DNA from 4 places in the Virgibacillus sp. JSM 102003 genome. Region 3 is predicted to be linked to each of the others. Evidence: riboswitches for the same ligand, from Rfam matches in the RefSeq annotation. Region 3 holds a riboswitch; each other region holds the start of a gene.
The links. Region 3 has a riboswitch for cyclic di-GMP ahead of sinI (DNA-binding anti-repressor SinI). Riboswitches for the same ligand answer to the same signal wherever they lie in the genome.
Positions count from the first base shown of each region.

Region 1: it holds a riboswitch for cyclic di-GMP, as region 3 does, so the genes downstream of both, ACE1TG_RS01985 (prepilin-type N-terminal cleavage/methylation domain-containing protein) here and sinI (DNA-binding anti-repressor SinI) in region 3, are expected to answer to the same signal.
Region 2: it holds a riboswitch for cyclic di-GMP, as region 3 does, so the genes downstream of both, ACE1TG_RS13870 (anti-repressor SinI family protein) here and sinI (DNA-binding anti-repressor SinI) in region 3, are expected to answer to the same signal.
Region 4: it holds a riboswitch for cyclic di-GMP, as region 3 does, so the genes downstream of both, ACE1TG_RS13690 (Spo0E family sporulation regulatory protein-aspartic acid phosphatase) here and sinI (DNA-binding anti-repressor SinI) in region 3, are expected to answer to the same signal.

Region 1 is NZ_JBHFQH010000001.1:387,377-389,577, reverse strand. Features, by position in the region: gene ACE1TG_RS01990 (type II secretion system F family protein) at 1-858, shown strand, start outside; cyclic di-GMP riboswitch class II at 906-990, shown strand; gene ACE1TG_RS01985 (prepilin-type N-terminal cleavage/methylation domain-containing protein) at 1,047-1,400, shown strand; gene ACE1TG_RS01980 (prepilin peptidase) at 1,512-2,201, shown strand, end outside.
Region 2 is NZ_JBHFQH010000012.1:81,135-83,335, reverse strand. Features, by position in the region: gene ACE1TG_RS13880 (nuclear transport factor 2 family protein) at 1-121, opposite strand, end outside; gene ACE1TG_RS13875 (TetR/AcrR family transcriptional regulator) at 235-846, opposite strand; cyclic di-GMP riboswitch class I at 1,244-1,325, shown strand; gene ACE1TG_RS13870 (anti-repressor SinI family protein) at 1,349-1,531, shown strand; gene ACE1TG_RS13865 (TetR/AcrR family transcriptional regulator) at 1,713-2,201, opposite strand, start outside.
Region 3 is NZ_JBHFQH010000005.1:165,517-167,717, reverse strand. Features, by position in the region: gene ACE1TG_RS07520 (RNA polymerase sigma factor) at 1-492, opposite strand, end outside; gene ACE1TG_RS07515 (helix-turn-helix domain-containing protein) at 615-947, opposite strand; gene sinI (DNA-binding anti-repressor SinI) at 1,123-1,245, opposite strand; cyclic di-GMP riboswitch class I at 1,270-1,354, opposite strand.
Region 4 is NZ_JBHFQH010000012.1:30,825-33,025, forward strand. Features, by position in the region: gene ACE1TG_RS13685 (lysophospholipid acyltransferase family protein) at 1-764, opposite strand, end outside; gene ACE1TG_RS13690 (Spo0E family sporulation regulatory protein-aspartic acid phosphatase) at 912-1,100, opposite strand; cyclic di-GMP riboswitch class I at 1,133-1,220, opposite strand; gene ACE1TG_RS13695 (hypothetical protein) at 1,404-2,156, shown strand.

The sequences.
Region 1 (2,201 bases), on a different contig from region 3:
AAAGCAGTCGAAAGTCACCCGAAAGTCTTTCCTTCACTACTCGTCAACATGATCCGGGCGGGGGAGGCAAGTGGCAAACTTGACGACATATTAAACCAGATGGCTGATTATTATGAGAAAGAATATCGTAATAAACAAAAAGTGGTTTCTGCATTACTTTATCCTGGTGTTGTAGGAGTTATCACACTATTATTAAGTATGTTCTTGCTCGTATTCATTGTTCCGCAATTTGTTGGAATGTTTAATTCCTTCGGTGAAGAGATTCCGGCTTACACTCAGTTTATTTTAAGTTTGAGTGATTGGGTTAGTGCTTTTTGGTGGGTACTTATTGCTGTAGCATTGTTAGGTATTGCAATTTATAAGTCTCTGTTGAAGAATGATAAGTTTTCTTACCGTGCCGATAAGCTAAAAATAAAGTTTCCTTTTATAGGTGTGCTTGCACATAAAGGTGTCTTGGTTCGTATGACACAAACGTTGAGTACTCTAGTAAATAGTTCCGTACCAATCTTACAATCAGTCGAAATTACCGAAAAAGTCGTTGGAAATCGTGTGATTCAAGATGTATTAAAGCAATCCAGGAAGTCGATGGAAGTTGGCGAATCGATCGCTAATCCAATGAAAGAACACTGGGCATTTCCGGCACTAGTTGTTCAGATGATTCAAATTGGTGAAAAGACGGGTACCTTAGATCATATGCTTTCAAAAGCTGCAGCATTTTACGAAGAAGAGGTAGAACAATTGTCGAATCGGATCAAAACACTAATCGAGCCACTTATGATTATTGTGCTGACAATAATCGTAGGCAGCATCATTACCGCAGTTGTTATTCCAATGTTTTCTTTGTTTGAAAATATTTAGCAAACAAGGTAGATATTTGTCTGAAAATATATTATAGTGAATATAGGAATATAGTAGGATGCGATGATAAATTACCTGTAGTTTGGGCACTTTGGTAGTTTGGAGTAAGTAGTGCAACCGGCCAGCTAAGTTTAATAGACTTTTTATCTTATATATTAAGAGAGGCGGGGATTTTTATGCTAGAACGCATGAAAAAGATGATAAAAAAAGAAAAAGGGTTTACCCTTGTTGAACTGTTGGCGGTTATTGCGATATTGGCGATTATTGTTGCTATAGCAGTACCGACGGTTGGGAATGTTATAGGTGAATCTGAGAAAAAGGCACATGATGCAAATATAGAATTGATTGAAAATGCAGCAAGGTTAGCGGATGTTAGTGGTGATTATGATACGGATGGAAGTATATCGGTATCACAACTAGAGGACAAAGGGTATCTAGATGAAGTTCCTACAGTTCCAGGAACAGAAACCGAATATTCTGGTAAAGTTACTAAAGATGGAAATGGGAATTTTGAATACGATGGAGATGAAAGTGTTGACTAAAAACAACATAATTTAAAATGATTTTAAATATAACCTACGCCTTGCACCAATACTTGCAGGGCGTATTCTTCAATATATATTCTTCTAGCTTTACAATAAGGAGCCACACGAATGGACATTTTACTAATACTATTTTTTTTCCTCTTAGGCCTAATCTTCGGCTCATTTTTCAATGTAGTTGGATTACGCCTGCCAGAAAATATCCCCTTCGCAAACGACCGGTCAATTTGCCCCCACTGTAACCATCAATTGTCATGGTATGAGAATATACCGATTATTTCATTTGCCATCCAAGGGGCTAAATGTAGACATTGCCGAAAAAAGATTTCGTTTATATACCCTATAATTGAATTGTCTACTGGTATTTTATTTGCATTGAGCTACTCATTAATAGGATTAAACCTAGAAATTATTACGGCGTTACTTCTAGTTTCGATGCTTATGATTATATTGGTATCCGACATCACATTTATGTTAATTCCAAACAGAGTGCTTCTTTTCTTTCTGCCACTATTCATCATCATTCGTATCGCACAGCCTTTGGATCCGTGGTGGTCATCCATTCTTGGTGGTATAATTGGAATCACACTCCTTGCATTAATAATAATTGTCAGTCGTGGTGGAATGGGCGCGGGAGATATGAAATTGTTCGGCATCTTAGGCATTATTTTGGGAATTGATAAGGTGCTATTGGCATTTTTTCTTTCGTGTATGATTGGTGCAATAATAGGAATGATGCTGCTCTTCTTTAAGGTAATTGACCGTAGGCAGCCCGTTCCATTTGGTCCATATATAGTTGCT
Region 2 (2,201 bases), on a different contig from region 3:
TATGATGGCTGAATTCCGGACTGACGTATCTTTGGTATGCTTCGTCTACATTCCCCGATGCTACAAGCTTTAGAAATGATACCGCCTGCTCTTTAAAAGAACTCTGCTTTTCCGTATTCATAACAATCATCCTTTCATTTTGGGAGCTCAACTAACATAACCCATATTGTTCGAGATAACCTTTTATTATGGTTCTTCCACTAATCCTTCATGACTGTCTGATAACAAAAATCGTTAATTTTTCAATATTTTTGCATATGCATTAACAACGATATCAACATCATCCAGATCATAAATATAATAATTTACTAAATATCCGTACGTGAGTGAAACAAGCTGCCATAACGCTTTCTTCTCATCGATATGTTCATCAATAAATCCTTGTTTCTTCAAAGCTTGCAGGAATAGTATTAAATCGTCTTCAAAGTTCTCATGAAGCTGCTTCATACGCTTTTTCACACCTGGTATGTCCTTGGCATTTTGATAAAAGTCAATAACCAGTAGAAGCCACCCGGTAAGTGGTTTCTCGTAAACGTTTTGCCACAACGAAAAAATAGACTCCTTTAACAACGATTCTAAGGATGTCTCTTGGGCATTATAGTGATAAGGGATTTCAGCCCAACTGCCTCGCCTTTTATCATGATCTTCCAATACATGAAGGAAAAACTCTTCTTTACTATTAAAATGAAAATAAAAGGCACCTCGCGTATAACCAGCCGCTCGAACAATATCACTAAGATTCGTCTTGGCAAAACCTTTATCCATCATCGGCACAATACCAAACTTGATCAGATTCTCATAGGTTTCTTCCCGACGAATTTGAAATTTAGTTTTTGTATTACTCATGCTTGATAGCCCCTTTCACTGACTCCCCCACTAAATAACATTAGACTTATTATACAATACTTAATATGGAAACGACACTGATTGTCGTTTATCTTCTAGTAGTAAATATGAAAAAAATCATTCATAGACGGTAAAAGAATGTCCTCAAATGGGGCTTCATAGATAGTTGACAAAATATTTGTAATCAACTAATATTAAATACATACATAATTGTATTTAATTTTACAGCTAAGGAAAAAGATGTCCCAAACCTTACATTAATAGATACGAAGATGGGACATTTCAACAGCAAGAAATGAATGACGTAAATCGCATCCACTTGGACATATCCCTCATATAGCCTATGGGACCATAGGGCGATATGGAAAGATATATAAAGACATGATACTAAAATCCGATGCAGTAAAGGCAAACCTTTTGAAAGGAAGGGACGCAAAGCTAGTGGTCTAAGGGTTACCTAGGATAGCACAGCTGCCTCATCTTGGTTGAGAGGGGAGGAATAATGGTTATTATGACTCACTACAAAAAAGGGGCTGAACAACAACTGGATCGTGATTGGGTAATACTTATCAAACAAGCGAAAGAATTAGGTATTACCGAGGAAGAAATCAGAGATTTTCTGCAGCATCAACGTACAAATATATTAGTTCCTAACCCGCATCTAAAAACGGCTCACCGTGGATAAATAATATCCACGGCCTTTTTTATGTTTACAGACAATCACGTGATTACAACTGTTTCATTTCTATATAGATTTCCATACAATAATTTTCTAAGAAGAAGCAAGGGGGACGGCGCCGCTTCCACGCCTCAAAAAGACCCGAGCTTCTTCTACATGAAATAATCATGCACCACACCAGATGACATTACATTCTTACATCCAAGGCCATTTTCAAATATTCAATGAACAGGCTAGACTGCTGTTCCAGCTGTACGTCCTTTTCCGCTAGGATTGCGTCGTCGAGGGCGAGACCATCGATGAACGTAATGATTGATCGCGAAAGCAGTTCACTGTCGAAACGATCACTAAATTCTCCAGATTCCTGCCCAGCTTTAATAACATCCGCATAAACACGAACACCTAAGTTATATCGCTTCCTGCCATATTCTCGTCTTCGCTCATCATTTCTTCCAGTAATGAAGAATTCCAGTTTACTTGGCGCGAGTGGATCCATTTCGGCATCAGGCTTGCCGTCTTCCCCAAACAGCAGCTGCATGAGAAGCTTCCAATGCGATTCAGTCTTTCTCAACAATTCCGCTGTGTTCTCGGCTTCATTACTGAGTCCCTCTTCAACGATTGCCTCGAATAAGTCTTCCTTATTGGAAAAATACTGATAGAGTCCGCCCCGGCTGAC
Region 3 (2,201 bases):
CTGATCATAATATCGAAATTTTTTCCTTGCACGGAACAGCGTAGTTTTAACCTGGCTAACTGATAGATTCATAGCGGTCGCGACTTCCTGATATGTAAAACCTTGAATTTCACGTATGTAAAGAATGGTGCGCATTCGTTCAGGTAATCGGCTAAGAACTTCTTCAATATGTACCTGCTTCGTAAGGTTCTCTAACTGCTCTTCAGGGTTTCCGATATTGTTATTGTCGGCACGTTCCAATTGAATTCGTTCCACCATAAGCTGTTCAGACTTAGACTTTCTAGTCCAATCGATGAAAAGGTTACGAGCTACCTTAAAAAGCCACGCTTTTGCCTGTGCCATGTTTTTCACCTCTAACGAAATCATCGCCCGATAAAACGTCTCCTGCAATAGTTCTTCAGCAACCTGTTTATTTCGGCTCATCTGCAATAAATAGCGGTAAAGTGGAAGTTGATACGCCTCAAATAAATCTGTAAATATGGATCTTTTCAATCAACTCCCACCCCCTCTATATATTTAAACGATTGAACAATCCATTTGTTACATGAAATATTTATATTATTTTTTTAAGTGCAAAATAAAAAACCGCAAGCCATTAGCTTTACGGTCAGCACTTATTTATCCTGTTCTTTTCGCCACTTAGTAAATTCAAGGTATTCTTTAAATTGCTCTTTTGATACACCCGATTCCATAGCTTCCTGAACAATTTTCAACCACTCACCATCTAATTGTTCCTCTGTCTCTTTCCATTTATCTTCTAATATCAACTCATTCACTGGGACTCCCAGTACAGAACTAATTTTTTCAATAAACTGGATCGATGGGTTCGTTTGAAGGCTTCGTTCAATAGAGCTTAAATAGGATTTGGCTACACCAGCTTTATCTGCGAGTTCAGAAATCGACATCTTTTTTTCTTGACGTAGTTGCTTTATTTTTTCACCGATCAAGTAATACACCTTCTTTCAAAAAAAATTATAACATAAAAAGGTGTATGGTTCTATATAAAGCACAAGACTTTTTAAAATATTTATTTATTTTATTTAACTTATGCTTATAAAACATGACATTACACCAAGTCTAAATGGTGAAAGTCTTCGTTAGGCATATGTAGTAATAAAGGCTTTATTCTTTCTTATCTGCCAAAAACAACCTAACTTCTTCCAAAGTTAACCCGATGGTTTTTGCCTCTTTCATCAGTTCCAACCACTCATAATCTATTTCTTTGTTCTTTCTTGCATTAATCATTTCTATCGTCCCCCATTTAAATTCCCAGGCAGTCCGGCCGTCATAGCTATAAAGCTTTAGACCCGTGACTTTGCGCCCCCATTTTTCAATAAGTTTGCTATTTTCTGAGGAACCATCGTTTTATAAGACTACTATACTATATTTATGGGGGTTATTGGGTGTCTTCTTTTGTCAAAATCGAACTAGTTTTGTAATTTTCAAAAATTATTTTGACGATATAGGTCATTCGAACCATTTAGCACATTAAAAACCCTTCTAACAAAGACATACATTCGATATACGTATTACTTTATGGGCAAAAATATTGCGCAAGTTCTCATCTCTAAAAACCAGCCTGTATTCTCACATTTGTTACCTTTTACAAAGCAATGAATTTTATACGCATTCAGAACGCTTCTTCCGGGGGCTTCGGAACGTGCTGTTCCCATAGGAGTCTGCGTATTCTGCCTCCACTGATAGAGATTTCTGATTAGAGCCTAAAGTGTTCCCAAGGCTAAGAAGCAATATCACAATAAGCATTGATTAATTTACAGGATAAAGTGAGTAAAACCTAGCGAAGGAAATACACGTAGACTCCTGTGGGAGCTTGCGCCTAGATGAGACTACGCAGCGACGTAGGAGCAAGGAGGTTCATCAGCCGCCCTAGGTGCGCGGAGTGTATTTCCGGAGCGGTATAGGAACACTCAAACTTTTTAAAAAGTAGTTCGCAGTTAATATCAACTGCGTAGATAAAAGCAACAAATCTTACTACAAAATCATGAAACATTTGACTCCGCAAAAACGTCTACTAATGTGCTAGGTGATTTTTCTTCTTCTATTTACATACCTTAAGATGATGAGATTTGCCTATTGTGAAAGGGAACGCAAAGATGTACTCGAAACAAGTTATCTTGGCACGAACCTGTTCACTGCATCATTCAGTTCCACCAATTCTAAAAGAATAATAGACTAAAATG
Region 4 (2,201 bases), on a different contig from region 3:
GTGTAATCACAGCTCTGACATTCAAACAGGTCATCATGCGAATGAAGCTGTCCAGGTTTTCTACAATGTGGACAAACAAACAACAGGCGTTCCAAGTAGTTTGCTAGATTTTTCCCCTGATATTCACCCGCAACCCCAGACTGCCATTCCATTTCATTATGGTAAAGCGCCTCGGTTAGTTTCTGGTTAATGACGTCAGGTGAATCGTTTGAGAACGCTCCCTGATCCCATTCTTTTTTATAGGAGATAGAAATTAAGCCTTTGCGATGATTAGCTGCCCACCTTGGATGAGTCAGATGCCCGCCGCGAATCGTTGCAATCACAACAGGGATGTCCAACAGCTTAACTAATTTAGCGGTTGAATAAATAAGCGGCTCCGTGTCACCGTCCCAATTTCGATTTCCTTCTGGGAAAATGCAGATAACACGATTATGCTTCTTAGCCTTCAGAACACCCCTTATCGTGCTCGTATCGTTTTTGAATTTCATCTTTGGAATGGCACCAAAATAGTTTAATATTCTTTTTAAGAAAGGATTTCGAAAAAGAGGGTCAGCAGCAATGAAAGAAATCGGTTCCTTTACATAACTATTCAGAATCAGTGGATCCCAGTTGTTTACGTGGTTGGATAAAATAATGTAAGGTGGTTTCATGTGAAGTGTGTCATTCTGTTCAATTACTATATTTGAACGTCTTCTGGTGAAGAAGCGGATAGGAGTGATTAGCATAGTTACTATCCATTTATTTGGTTTGTTTTCGATACTCATCGTTTCACATCCAACTATAAAATTGTAAAATTAGTACCCTACTATTTTACCATACAACTGGGTGTTTTCTTGCAAAAAAAGCTATACCCCACAAATGGTCGGAGTATAGAAAGGCAGTGTTAGTACCAGAAAAACATAAAAATAGGATTAATTGAGTTCATTTGTATAAATCGACAAAAGTTGATTTCGTTGGTTTAGCTTCACATCTAGTAGTTGACTAACTTGTACTAATGATGGATCTGTAAAATCACTTCCATTCGCTTTAACCTGATACATCAAAGATTTAAGCATTTTAATATCATCGTTAATAATCTTAAGAACATCTTCTGTATCCAAATCACATCCCCCTTTCAGGAATAAGGAGTGTATTCGAAAGCTGGCTGACATATTGGATAACCCAACTTAGCCCCTGTAGCTTTGCGTCATCATCTTTCAATGATTTTGCCATTATCGTACATGATGTGATGGTACTAACACTATAAAAGATATTGTTCACAATATACTATATATAGTGAATTAACGCAATATTCATGCAAAAATGGTGAAACATTTTTAACTTGCTTCATCTGGATTATTGTCCCGTCTTTTCATAATCCGCATAGGATAATACAATACTATGAATAAGGAAGTGAGCGTGCGATGGGATTATATATTAATAATAATGATCATCCAGACGTCTATATGAATGACAGCGATATTCTGGAGCCGAACCAGGGATACTTTCGCGTAGATTATTTCTCCGAGATGATAAAAGAACAGAAAGAACTGAATAAATCATTATCCAATTCCTTCCGTGACTTAAAATCGTTATACCATCACCAAAATAATACGCAAGCAGGCAGGTGGCAGGAAGTTGGCAAGCAGCTGGAAGCATTAAAAGAAAGTAACCTGCAGCATAAAAAATTCGAGAATCAGGCTGTCCAATGGCTGAAAACGTTAGACAGCAATAATGCGAAATTGCAGGATATCATAGAAAACGGCGGCCTAATAAATAAGGAGATTGCAGAACAAGTCAATCGCCTAAGCGAATCGAATCAGGCTATTGTAGATAAGCTAGGAAAATATGAAACTTCAAGCCAGTCACTCGCATCAAACATGAGTGAATTATATGATCTCAACAAGCAGATGTCAGAGCGGATTTCCACACAAGACGATAACCAGGACCAAGTTATCAACCGGCTGGAAAACCAGGAAGCCCTAATGGAGAAAACGTTAAGGCAAATTGATCAGTTTCGATCCATCCTTTTCGAACGAACTAACTATATAGCAGAAAGTATTGAAAACAGTTATAACCTTACTTCCACATATGTCTATAAGTTGATGACTGGATCAGAACAGCCATTGTCCCTTTTCATGAAAAAGCAAAGAGAAGAACAGAGGAAGTCTGATTAATTGAATGAAATGGCGATACTGTAATGCGGTATCGTCATTCTTTGA